Regions from separate parts of the Agrobacterium sp. DSM 25558 genome, predicted to be linked through region 3. Evidence: riboswitches for the same ligand, from Rfam matches in the RefSeq annotation. Region 3 holds a riboswitch; each other region holds the start of a gene.

Region 1 (4,150 bases), on a different contig from region 3:
TTATGGCGATGCGGAACTTCTACTGATCAGCCGAGCTCTCGCCTCCCTCAAAGAGGCAACGAACCGGCAGCGCCACCGGGAAGATGCAGACTTCCAGTTCCACCTCGCCATCGCCAACGCATCCGGCAACACCTATTTCTCGACCGCCATGGAAGCGTTGAAGGACCATATTGCTGTTGGAATGCAATTCCACGGTCTTTCGCTTAAAAATTCCATTTTAGGCCTCCAGCATGTCTATGATGAACATGCTGCGATTTTCGAGGCTATTCGCGATCGCGATTGCGATCTCGCAAGGCGGCTGATGCGCCAGCATCTTCACGGCTCACGCTCGCGCCTGTTCGAGGGGCGGAAACCCCAGCTTGCAGCGCAGGACGCAGAGTAAGCGCTTTCTCAATCCAAGGCATTCCAGACGTCAGGCACGTCTTGACAGGCATGAAGTGGCGCTCTAGCAAGATGGAACATATATTCCAAAATGGTCCGCAGTTCGCATCAACGTTCCACGGACCGGGATAACCATATCGGGAGGAAACGATGGTTACGAGATTGGCTTTGCTGGGCGCTGGGCGCATCGGAAAAGTACACGCCAAGGCGATTGCATCCGACAAACGTGCCAAACTGGTTGCGGTGGTCGATGCGTTTCCCGATGCCGCACAGGCAATTGCAGACGAAACCGGCTGCGCAATCAGCACCATAGATGCCGTGCTCGAAAACGCCGACATCGATGCCGTCATCATCTGCACGCCCACCAACACCCACGCCGATCTGATCGAGCGTTTTGCGCGTGCGGGCAAAGCAATCTTCTGCGAAAAGCCGATCGATCTCGATGTCGCGCGTGCGCAAGCCTGCATCGACGTAGTCAAAGAAACCGGCGCAAAGATCATGCTCGGCTTCAACCGTCGTTTCGATCCGCATTTCCGCGCCGTGCGCAAGGCCATCGATGACGGACAGATCGGCAAGGTCGAGATGGTGACCATCACCAGCCGCGATCCGGGTGCACCGCCACCGGAATATATCAAAGTATCCGGCGGCATTTTCCGCGACATGACCATCCACGATTTCGACATTGCCCGCTTTCTGCTGGGCGAAGAGATTGTCAGCGTCTTCGCCACAGGCTCCGTTCTGGTCGATCCGAAAATCGGGGAACTGGGCGATTACGACAGTGCCAGCATCATCCTGACCACTGAAAGCGGACGTCAGGCGATTATCTCCAACTCGCGCCGCGCTACCTATGGCTACGACCAGCGCATCGAGGTTCACGGCTCGCTTGGCTCAGTTGCTGCCGAAAACCAGCGCCCGGTGTCTATCGAAATCGCCACCAAGGACGGCTATACCCGCCCACCCCTGCACGACTTCTTCATGACGCGATATACGGCGGCTTATGCAGCGGAAATCACCGCCTTCATTGATGCCATCGAAAACGACGTCGCCCCCTCGCCTTCCGCCCAGGACGGCCTGGTTGCGCTGAAGCTGGCGGATGCTGCGCTGAAGTCGGTGCGCGAAAAAGTGCTCGTCCAAATTACCTGATCACATTTTAGGAAGACGCGGTTTGTCGGCCTGCGTCTTCCTGAATGTCATTGACAGCACAACTAAAACACGACACCTTCCAGACATTCCGAGGGGAGCATCGTACGATGCTGAGATGGCGCTGAGCCGGACCCTTGAACCTGATCCGGGTCATGCCGGCGTAGGAACGGAACAGTCGCCACTGGCCATGCTTTTCTTTTCCGCGCTGAACCTGGGTCTCCGTGATTGTATATCTGGAGTTCAATGACCCATGTCGAGTTTTCCCACAGCACAAACCGCAACAGAGCTTCTGGCGCGGGTGCGGCAACAGCGACCGCGGGTTCATTGTCTGATGAACACCGTCGTTCAGAAATTTACTGCCGATGGCATAACCGCCGTTGGCGGAATTCCATCCATGACATCTTCAGAAGAAGAAATCGAAAGCTTCGTTTCCAAGGCAGATGCTCTGACAATCAACCTCGGCACGCTAGATGCCGCACGCCGCAAGGTCATTCGCATGGCGCTGGACGTGGCGAACGACAAAGGCAAACCCTGGATCGTCGACCCCGTGCATTGCGATTACTCGCCATCTCGGCTGGATTTCGTCCATGAACTCATCACCCTTCACCCGACCATCGTTCGGGGAAACGCGGCGGAAATGGCTGTCATCGGTGATGTTGGCAATGCACTGAGCATCCAGACCGGCCCGCAGGATTTGCTTCGCGGTGGGGCCAGAAGCGCAAAGATCGCCAATGGCCACCCATGGATGGCGAAGGTCACCGGCACCGGATGCCTTTCCGGCGGGGTCATCGCCGCTTTCATGGCAGTGGAATCAGACCCGTTGCTCGCGGCAGCAGCAGCACTGACGGTAACCGGCGTATCGGCAGAACTTGCGGCAACGCAGGCACGCGGTCCTGGTACATTCGAGGCGACCTTTCTGGATGCGCTGGACGCTATCGACGGCAACGACATTCTTTCCCTTGCGAGGATTGAGCACGATGAAAATTGATTACAGACTGAACGCTTTGGTGGATGCGTCGCTTGCCGATATTGCGCCATTGCCGGAACTGGCAGCCGTTGCGGCACGGCATGGCGCTACGATCATCCAGTATCGCGACAAGCACGCCTCTACCCGAGATATGATCGAGCAGGCGCGGCTGATGGTGGAAGCACTGAAGGCAACGGGCGTTCCCCTTGTCATCAACGACCGTGTCGATGTTGCGCTGGCTTCCGGAGCAGATGGCGTTCATCTGGGTGCGGACGATATGGACGCCGAAACGGCCAGACGCCTACTGGGGCGTGATGCAATCATCGGCCTGACCGTCAAGAATATGACTGACGCCCAGCGTGTCGCTGAAGCACAGGCAGACTATGCCTGCATCGGCGGTGTTTTCGATACGGTCTCCAAGGTCAATCCGGATGCGCCGGTAGGATTGGAGGGCCTTCGCGAACTGAGAAACTATCTTCGCAACGCTCGCCCGCAGATGCCCGTCGGCGCTATTGCGGGCATCACGCTGGAGAGGGTCGAACCCGTTATAAATTCGGGTGCGGATGGTGTGGCACTGATTTCCGCTCTGTTCCGCGCCGTCGATATTGCGGCGGCAACAGGGGACTTCCGACGCCAAGTGGACCTCGCGCTGGAGGCACGCGGATGACGGCCATAGCATTGACAATTGCCGGGTCCGACAGTGGCGGCGGCGCGGGCATACAGGCCGATCTGAAGACCTTTTCGGCGCTGGGTGTTTATGGCGCAAGCGTCATTACCGCTATCACAGCTCAGAATACCCGAGGTGTAACTGCTGTCGAAAACATATCAACCGACATGATTGCCGCCCAGATGGACGCGGTTTTGTCCGATCTTGATGTCAGCGCGGTCAAGATCGGCATGGTTTCGCGCATCGAGACCATCGAAACGATCGCTGCAAAGCTGCTTGAGGTTGGCAATCCTATTGTCATGGACCCGGTGATGGTGGCGACATCCGGCGACCGCCTGTTGCAGGAAGATGCCATAGAAACTCTACGCAGCGCTTTGCTGCCGCTGGCGCTGCTCGCTACCCCAAACCTGCCGGAGGCAGCGCTTCTGAGTGGGCGACCCATCGCGACGAACGGGTCAGAAGTGATCCGCCAGGCCGAAGCGATATTGAAAACCGGCGTTCGCGCTGTTCTGATAAAGGGTGGGCATGGCGGCGGGTCGGAAAGTGTCGATCTTTTGCTGGACAGTGATGGAATGCATGAGTTTTCCATGCAGCGCATAGACACCCGCAATGACCACGGCACCGGCTGCACATTGGCATCGGCCATTACCGCAAATCTGGCGCTTGGATACTCTCTGGCTGATGCGATTGGGCTGGCGAAGGAGTTTCTTCAGGGTGCACTGGCAGCGGGGAGAGAACTGCATGTCGGCCATGGTCACGGACCTGTGCACCATTTTTACCGCTGGTGGAATGCCTGACGCTCAGTTCCTTGGCTTCGGGCTTGCCAGTGCGTTGCGGATGGCGAAGCTGGAATGAATGCGCGAAACGCCGGGTAGTTTCGAGAGTATGTCCTTGTGAACGCGCTCAAAATCGCCTGCACTTTCCACTTCCACTCGCAGGAAATAATCGGAGCCACCGGTCATCAGGTAGCACTCGCGAATTTCTGGATAACG
Region 2 (4,150 bases), 120 kb from region 3:
ACTGTGCCAGCAAGCTGCGGGAAGCTTTTCATATAGCCGCTTTTTTCGAAATAGGCGCGGTTGATGCCGGGCGGGAAGCGGATGGCTTCAGCCTTGTCTGGACCGCCGACCTTGTCGATCAAGCGCTCAAAGGCGACGATCACATCTTCGAACTGACCGCTGCGGCCATAAAGGCCATCCACGCCGGTATCGATCAGCAGGCCCTTTTCAAACAGGCGATCGAGAAAGGATGTTTGCATGTCCATGGTCTTATCCCGAAAGGCTGGTGTCCTGCTTCTGGACGAGCAGGAGATTGGCGGAGTTGCTGAGAATTCTGTCGTTGGAGATCATCAGTTGCGCGGAGTGGGCATCACGCAGATGCCGCCCTAAGCTGTAAGGCGTACCGTTTTTGTAACCCATGATGCCGCAGATCAGCATGGCATGATTGATGATCTCAAGAATAGTTTCCGACGAGCAAATCTTGACGTTGTTCATGGCAATGGCAAAACCCATCGACATCAGCTTGTCGGGATCGGACTTGGTGCCTTCATAGGCCTTGAGACCGGCGATGACGTTCGATTTTACAGTCTGCAGCTTGCTCGATACCTCTGCCAGACGGATGGCACCGGGTGGCGTTACGCCAGGGGATTTACGGGCGGCTGCACGAACGAAAGCTTGCGCCCGCAAAACCGCGTTGGAGGCAATGCCGTACCAGACGCCGCTCCACAAAAGATGTGATGTCGCCAGCATGGATTGTGCTGCGATTTCAGCGAAAGGCTTGGAGAATATCTGCTCGGAAGGTGCGTTTCCCTTGAACAGAAAGCCATCGGAACAGGTGCCGCGCATACCAAGCGTGTCCCATATATGGGTCCGCTCGAGTGTGTATTGATCCTTCAGAAAAACGGTCATGACCTGATCGGCCGGTGCCGCTGCTGCATTGGCACGCGAGGTAATGAGAATGGCATCGGCATGCGCGCCGTAAGAAATAACCGTGGCGTCTTTTTCCAAGGTGCAATCGGGGCCACTGACCTCAATGGCGCAGATGGAATTGCGCATGTTTCCGCCGATGCCGCCTTCGGTGGTGGCAGACGCCAAAAGCAGTTGTTCTGATGCCACGCGGCGCATGAAGGCAATATGCCATTCGCTGTCTTCGCCATGTTCCACAAGGCTGGATGCCTTGATGTGGTGCATGGCGAAAATCATCGCGGTTGCGGAGCAGGATTGGCCAAGAATACAGCAGAGATCGGCAATTTGCGCGATGCTTGCACTCTCGCCGCCAAGATGAACTGGCACTTGTATCCCCAAAAGCCGTTCAGACCGAAGCGCTTCAACGGCCTCTATCGGAAACCGTGCGGCAGTATCGACATCGTCGGCATGCCGTGCGGCAATCGACGCGACGCGAGAGGCGCGCGCGGTCAGCGTTGCATCAGGCGGGGCGACCGACAGATTCATCAGGCCGCCTCTTTGCCATCGAGAATAGTTTTGACCGTGTCTTCGATCGCCTTGATGCTGGCAAAAGACTTTCGGTTGAGCATGCTATCGGGAAACTCGATATCGAACGCATCTTCTATGCCGAGCATCAGTTGCACGGATGCAAAAGAAGAAAGTCCGGCTGCGTAAAGGTCAGCTTCATCTTCAATGGTATCGACCGGCACCGGGAGTTGGCCGAATTTCGACAGTATTTCACGAATAGTTGAATTCATTCTCAGTAGTCTCCCTTCACAGCGCGTCATCATAACGCATTCTTCGAGTTACGCTCCAAAAAATAACATTCAAATAAATGGATGGGTTAACTTAGCGTAACTTTCTGTTTTTCGACAGCCATCCACAGATGGCTTGACAAATTTCTGCGTCGGGTTTCTGATTGCAGCATTCACCAGGGGAGTTCCGGCAAGGGGCTGAGATACTGCTAGCGCGCGCAGTGACCCGTTGAACCTGATCCAGTTCATACTGGCGTAGGGACGGTGCAAACGCGGGAACAGCAGTTCGGCCTTGCCGAATGCGTCGCTATTCGTTCCCGTGGTTTTTCGTCTTCATGCTCGAACTGGGTCTCCACTGTTTTTGCTTTGGAGCCTCACGATGAACATTGCTGCTAAAAATCTCTCCCCTGTCGTTACCACAGGTCCGCTGCCCGCTTCGACCAAGGTTTACAAGCCCGGCATCATCCATCCACACATCCGCGTGCCCATGCGAGAAATCGCCGTACATCCCACCGCTGGCGAGCCACCTGTCATCGTGTATGATTCTTCCGGTCCCTATACTGACCCCACCCATGCCGTCAGCATCGACGGTGGTCTGCCGCGCTTGCGTCACGACTGGGTTGTCGCGCGCGGCGATGTGGAGGCTTACGACGGTCGTCACGTCAAACCGGAGGATAATGGTTTTGCCACAGGCGAACGCCTGACGCCTGAGTTTCCACTACGCCACCAGCCGCTGAAAGCGAAGGATGGCAAGGCGGTAACGCAGCTTGCCTATGCCCGCGCTGGCATCATCACGGCGGAAATGGAGTTCATTGCCATACGTGAAAACCTTGGCCGCGAGGCGATCAAGGAGAAGCTGATGCGCGATGGCGAAAGTTTTGGCGCGAATATTCCCGATTTCGTCACGCCGGAATTCGTGCGCCAGGAAGTGGCTGCGGGCAGGGCGATCATTCCCGCCAACATCAACCACCCCGAGGCCGAGCCGATGATCATCGGTCGCAATTTCCTCGTCAAGATCAACGCCAATATCGGCAACTCGGCCGTTACCTCCTCCATGGCGGATGAGGTCGACAAGATGGTCTGGGCTATCCGCTGGGGTGGCGATACGGTCATGGACCTGTCCACCGGCCGCAACATTCACAATATCCGCGAATGGATCATCCGCAACTCGCCTGTGCCGATTGGAACCGTTCCGCTTTATCAGGCGCTGGAAAAGGTCAACGGCATTGCCGAAGACCTGACCTGGGAGGTGTTCCGCGACACGCTGATCGAGCAGGCCGAACAGGGCGTGGATTACTTCACCATTCATGCCGGTGTGCGGCTGCATTACATCCCGCTCACCGTCAATCGCGTCACCGGCATTGTGTCGCGTGGCGGGTCGATCATGGCCAAGTGGTGTCTGCATCACCACAAGGAATCTTTCCTTTACGAGCATTTCGAGGAAATCTGCGACATTTGCCGGGCCTATGACGTGTCGTTTTCACTGGGTGACGGTCTGCGCCCGGGCTCGATTGCTGATGCCAATGATGCGGCGCAATTTGCCGAGTTGGAAACGCTGGGTGAGCTGACGCAGATCGCCTGGGCGAAAGATTGTCAGGTCATGATTGAAGGCCCCGGTCATGTGCCGATGCACAAGATCAAGGAAAACATGGACAAGCAGCTGAAGGTCTGCGGCGAAGCGCCCTTCTATACGCTGGGGCCGCTGACCACGGATATCGCGCCCGGCTACGACCACATCACGTCAGGCATCGGTGCGGCGATGATCGGCTGGTTCGGCACGGCTATGCTTTGCTACGTCACGCCGAAGGAGCATCTCGGTCTGCCGGATCGTAATGACGTGAAGGTCGGTGTCATCACCTACAAGATCGCAGCCCACGCGGCAGATCTGGCCAAGGGGCATCCGGCAGCGCAGATCCGTGACAATGCGCTGTCGCGCGCCCGTTTCGAGTTTCGCTGGGAAGATCAGTTCAACTTGTCGCTCGACCCGGAAACGGCCCGGTCTTTCCATGATGAGACTTTGCCGAAGGAGGCGCATAAGGTTGCGCATTTCTGCTCCATGTGTGGGCCGAAATTCTGCTCGATGCGTATTTCGCATGACATCCGCGCCGAGGCGCAGAAGGAAGGTCTGGAGGCCATGGCGCAGAAATTCCAGCAGGGTGGTGATCTCTATATGCCATTGGAAAAACCGGTGGCAGGGGAATGAGATGCGTATTCTCGTCAATGGAGCAGGCGTTGCCGGATTGACGGCTGCGCTGGAGCTTGCCCGACATGGAATGGAGATCGCAGTTTGCGATCTCGCCGAGCAGCCAGGGCGCGGTGCGTCCTGGTACGCGGGCGGCATGCTGGCACCCTGGTGTGAACGCGAAAGTGCTGAGGAAGCCGTGTTAACGCTCGGCGAATCGGCGCTCGACTGGTGGGAGGAGGCGACGCCGGGGCTGGTGAAGCGAAACGGCACGCTGGTCGTGGCTTCG
Region 3 (4,150 bases):
TGGCGAAGGAGAATGCCATCGTGATCGGAGCCCATAGAACCGGCCAGTCGATAAGCCGAAGCCGGGAAAAGCCTGATATGCCAAGGCTTGCAATCAGTCGACCGGTGCGGGCCTGATGGGTCGAAAACGCAGGCTCGAGAACACGCATCACAAACGGCAGCGCCATCAGCATATTGATAAAAGCGACCAGCGCCGGTGCGAAGACAGCAACATCACCGAAAGGACGCAGCAGCAAAAACCATCCGCTTCCCAGCACCACCGGTGGGACGAGAAGCACGAGTGACGAGCCGGACCCCAGCACTGTCGAAAAAGCGTTCAACAGCCAGCCCGTATATCTTCGAGCAGCTACGGCCTGCCGTGCACGGATGATGGCAACGGAGACCACAAGGGCAAGTGAGGCAGAGAGGACGGCGACCATCATGCTCGTGCCGAAGGCCCTCCAGAAAGAACCCGCCGTCAGAAGGCGTGGAAGATCCGCCGACAGCCCGGATGATGCCACCGCCACCAATGGCAGACCGACCAACAGCAATGCCAGGCAGATAATAACCCCATCCCACAGTCGTGATGGAATGCTTGATCCATCGAAACGACGAACCCCTCGGCCCTGCGTCGAGGGCTCCGCATCCGTGGATGGCAACAGCGCCAGCAAAGCCAACAGAATTCCTGTCATTCCGATCTGCAAAAGCGATAACGCGATAGCCCGTGGCGGGTCGAAATCGAATCGCAAAGCCTGATAGATCGCGACCTCGATCGTCGTCGCCGACGGTCCGCCGCCCAGCAGCAGAACGAGGGTAAAACTGGTGACGCAAAGCATGAAGATCAGCCCCGCAACGCCCGGAACGAGCTTTGCGACCGCTGGCCATTCGATGAACCGAAACGTGGAGACGGGTCCAAAACCAAGGCTTGCGCCCACGCGCCAATATTCGTCCGGCACCCGCTCCAGACCTGCCAGAAAGAACCTTACGGCCAGCGGCAGGTTAAAGAAAACATGGGCAATGAGGATACCGGACAAACCATAGATGCTGAAGGGCTGGTCTGCCCCCAAAGCCAACAGGGCGGCGTTGAACACACCCTGTCTGCCCCAGATCGCGATAAGGCCCAGCGCGCCCACGATAACCGGCAGGCCCATCGGCACCGCCATCAGCCTGATGATCCAGATGCGGCCGGGGAAATCGCGCTGGCGGGCAAGGGCCAGCGCCACCGGCAGCCCGAGACCAATCGAGATCAGCGTGGAAAGACTTGCCTGCAACAGCGTGAAACGCAGGATGCGCAGCGTATAGGGATCAAAAAACGCCGCCGATGACGCCCCCGCATCGAAAGACAGCAAGGCCGCAACAGCGAGGCCCATGAACAGCAGAACCGCGGCAAATGCCACCGCCCCGCTATAGATAAACCTGCGACTGTCGCGACTCTGTATCATGGCGGATGATTACTTCACGCTCATGGCCGTAAGCCATTCGTCGATCCACGCCTTGCGGTTCTTGGCCACCACTTCCGGGTCCATCAGAAATGTCTTTGTGGGTTGCACCAGCTTGGAGAACGCATCCGGCAGGGGCGCAGACGTTGCGGCCACCGGCATCATCCAGTTGTTTTCTGGAATGGCGTCTTGAAAACCCGTGGTCAGCATGAAGGCGAGAAACTGCTTTGCCAGTTCCTTTTCCGGCGCATTCTTCAAGATACCGGCCACTTCGATCTGGATATAATGACCCTCTTCGAAGCTGGCCGCCTGATAGCGATCGGTCTTTTCCGCGACCATGTGATAGGCAGGCGAGGTGGTGTAGGACAGCACCATCGGCACTTCGCCCTTGGTGAACAGACCGTAGGATTCCGACCAGCCGGGCGTGACAGTCAACACGCGGTTTTTCAGTTTTGCCCAGGCCTCCGGTGCCTTGTCGCCATAGACGGATTTTACCCACAGCAGCAATCCGAGACCCGGCGTCGAGGTGCGCGGATCCTGGATCGCAATTTTCTGCGACGGATCGCCCTCGACCAGCTCCTTGAGGCTCTTGGGTGGGTTTTTCAGCGTCTGCGTGTCGTAAACAACGGCGAAGTGGCCGTAATCATAGGGCACGAAAACGTCATCCTTGAAGTCACCCGGCACCTTGGCTGCGGACGGATCGACGCCCGACGCCTCGAAAAGACCCGTCTGCTTGGATTCGGCAATGAGATTGGTATCGAGGCCGACTACAACATCCGCCTTGGAGCCGGGGCCTTCCAGTTTCAGCCGGTTCAACAGCGCGACACCATCGGCAACGCCCACGAAATTGACGGTGCAGTTGCACGTCTCTTCAAAAGCGGCCTTGACCTTGGGGCCGGGACCCCACTCGGAAACGAAGCTTTCGTAGGTATAGACCGTCAGCGTCTTTTTATCTTGCGCCACAGCAATAGCGGGCAGCAAAACGGACGCAACGACAAGCGAATGAAGGAAAAAACGACGATACATCAAGAGCACCTCCTCGAAATGGGCAACGGGGAACAGGCGTCTGAATGGAAGCCGTCTAATCCCTCCGCCGGTGTTAACCGGATCAGGTTCTTCGGGTTGGCTAAGCCTCTCAGCCTTGTCCCGGATAGGACAAAGCACCCCGTTAGATCTAGGCAAAGATGTAATCGGTGATCCATCAATTAGCAAGATGGCGTTGAAGCCATCCGCTTTAGTTTTCGAGCTCCTCGCGCAGCATTTCCAGCTCCAGCCATTCTTCTTCCATGGTCTCGAGCTTCTGCCGCAATTTCGACATCTCATCGGCCAGTTTGCTGAAAATCTCAGGGTTTTTGGCAAAGAGATTAGGGTCGGCCATGCGCTCCTCACGCTGGGCGATCTCCAACTGGGTCTTTTCCATTTCCTTAGGCAGATTTTCGAGCGCGAATTTCTGTTTGAAGGACATCTTGCCCTTGGTTTTGGCCGGTTCGCCACCCGCATTCGAAGCAGACTTTGCCTTTTCCTGCTTTTCGGCCTTCTTCTTTTCGTCCGAGGCACCTTTGCGCTGCGCCATCATGTCCGAATAACCGCCAGCATATTCTATCCAGCGACCATCCGGTGCATCCGGGTTTACGGGTGCAATGGTGGAGGTGACGGTCCGGTCGAGAAAGTCACGGTCATGGCTGACGAGAATAACGGTACCGGAAAAGCCGGAGACGATTTCCTGCAACAGATCGAGCGTCTCGATGTCGAGATCGTTGGTCGGCTCATCGAGGATCAGAAGGTTCGTCGGGCGAGCCAGAATGCGCGCCAGCATCAGGCGTGCACGTTCCCCACCGGAGAGATTGCGGATAGGCGTGCGGGCCTGCTCCGGCTGGAACAGAAAGTCCTTCATATAGCCGGTCACATGTTTCAGCTCGCCATTGACCAGAAGGTTTTCACCGCGCCCGTCGGTCAGATAATGTGCGAGCGTATCGTTCGGGTTCAAATCCTCACGCTTCTGGTCCAGCGTCGCCACTTCCAGATTGGTGCCGAGTTTGACCCACCCGCTATCTGGCTTCAGCTGACCTGTCAGCATTTTCAAAAGCGTCGTCTTGCCGGCACCGTTCGGGCCAACAAAACCGATGCAATCACCGCGATGAACACGCAGTGAAAACGGCGCGACGATGGTACGGTCGCCATAAGCCTTGGTAATCTGGTCCGCTTCAATGACGAGCTTGCCGGACTCACGGCCCTCAGCCGCTGTCGCCTGCACGCTCCCCGTCGGCCCCTTGTGGCCACGGTAGTCGGCGCGCATCGCCTGAAGTTCACCCACGCGGCGCATGTTGCGCTTGCGGCGAGCAGTCACGCCATAGCGCATCCAGTGTTCTTCGCGCTCGATGGCCTTGCCGAGCTTGTGCTGTTCCAGCTCTTCCTCTTCCAGCACCTTGTCGCGCCATTCTTCGAAATGGCCGAAACCACGGCTGAGACGACGCGCCTGGCCGCGATCCAGCCAGACAGTGGCAGTGGATACCTTCTCAAGAAAGCGACGGTCATGCGAAATCAGCACCAGCGCACTGCGCGTCTGCTGCAATTCACCTTCCAGCCATTCGATGGTGGGCAGATCCAGATGGTTGGTCGGCTCGTCCAGCATCAGAATATCGGGTTCGGGTGCCATGACGCGCACGAGTGCGGCGCGGCGCGCCTCACCACCCGAAAGACTGGACGGATGCTCTTGCCCCGTCAGCCCAAGAT

What was found. A riboswitch is a leader RNA that binds a small molecule or an ion and turns the genes downstream of it on or off. The one in region 3 is predicted to bind thiamine pyrophosphate.
Region 1: another riboswitch for thiamine pyrophosphate. It lies ahead of DSM25558_RS07790 (hydroxyethylthiazole kinase); the one in region 3 lies ahead of thiB (thiamine ABC transporter substrate binding subunit).
Region 2: another riboswitch for thiamine pyrophosphate. It lies ahead of thiC (phosphomethylpyrimidine synthase ThiC); the one in region 3 lies ahead of thiB (thiamine ABC transporter substrate binding subunit).

What each region holds. Positions count from the first base shown of each region.
Region 1 covers NZ_FMUD01000006.1:197,721-201,870, reverse strand. The annotation lists gene DSM25558_RS07800 (FadR/GntR family transcriptional regulator) at 1-382, shown strand, start outside; gene iolG (inositol 2-dehydrogenase) at 532-1,524, shown strand; TPP riboswitch at 1,606-1,708, shown strand; gene DSM25558_RS07790 (hydroxyethylthiazole kinase) at 1,775-2,512, shown strand; gene thiE (thiamine phosphate synthase) at 2,502-3,158, shown strand; gene thiD (bifunctional hydroxymethylpyrimidine kinase/phosphomethylpyrimidine kinase) at 3,155-3,955, shown strand; gene DSM25558_RS07775 (Lrp/AsnC family transcriptional regulator) at 3,959-4,150, opposite strand, start outside.
Region 2 covers NZ_FMUD01000005.1:19,860-24,009, reverse strand. The annotation lists gene DSM25558_RS06120 (amino acid--[acyl-carrier-protein] ligase) at 1-245, opposite strand, end outside; gene DSM25558_RS06115 (acyl-CoA dehydrogenase family protein) at 250-1,431, opposite strand; gene DSM25558_RS06110 (acyl carrier protein) at 1,431-1,682, opposite strand; TPP riboswitch at 1,848-1,959, shown strand; gene thiC (phosphomethylpyrimidine synthase ThiC) at 2,059-3,882, shown strand; gene thiO (glycine oxidase ThiO) at 3,884-4,150, shown strand, end outside.
Region 3 covers NZ_FMUD01000005.1:141,155-145,304, forward strand. The annotation lists gene thiP (thiamine/thiamine pyrophosphate ABC transporter permease ThiP) at 1-1,420, opposite strand, end outside; gene thiB (thiamine ABC transporter substrate binding subunit) at 1,430-2,443, opposite strand; TPP riboswitch at 2,486-2,595, opposite strand; gene DSM25558_RS06635 (ABC-F family ATP-binding cassette domain-containing protein) at 2,652-4,150, opposite strand, start outside.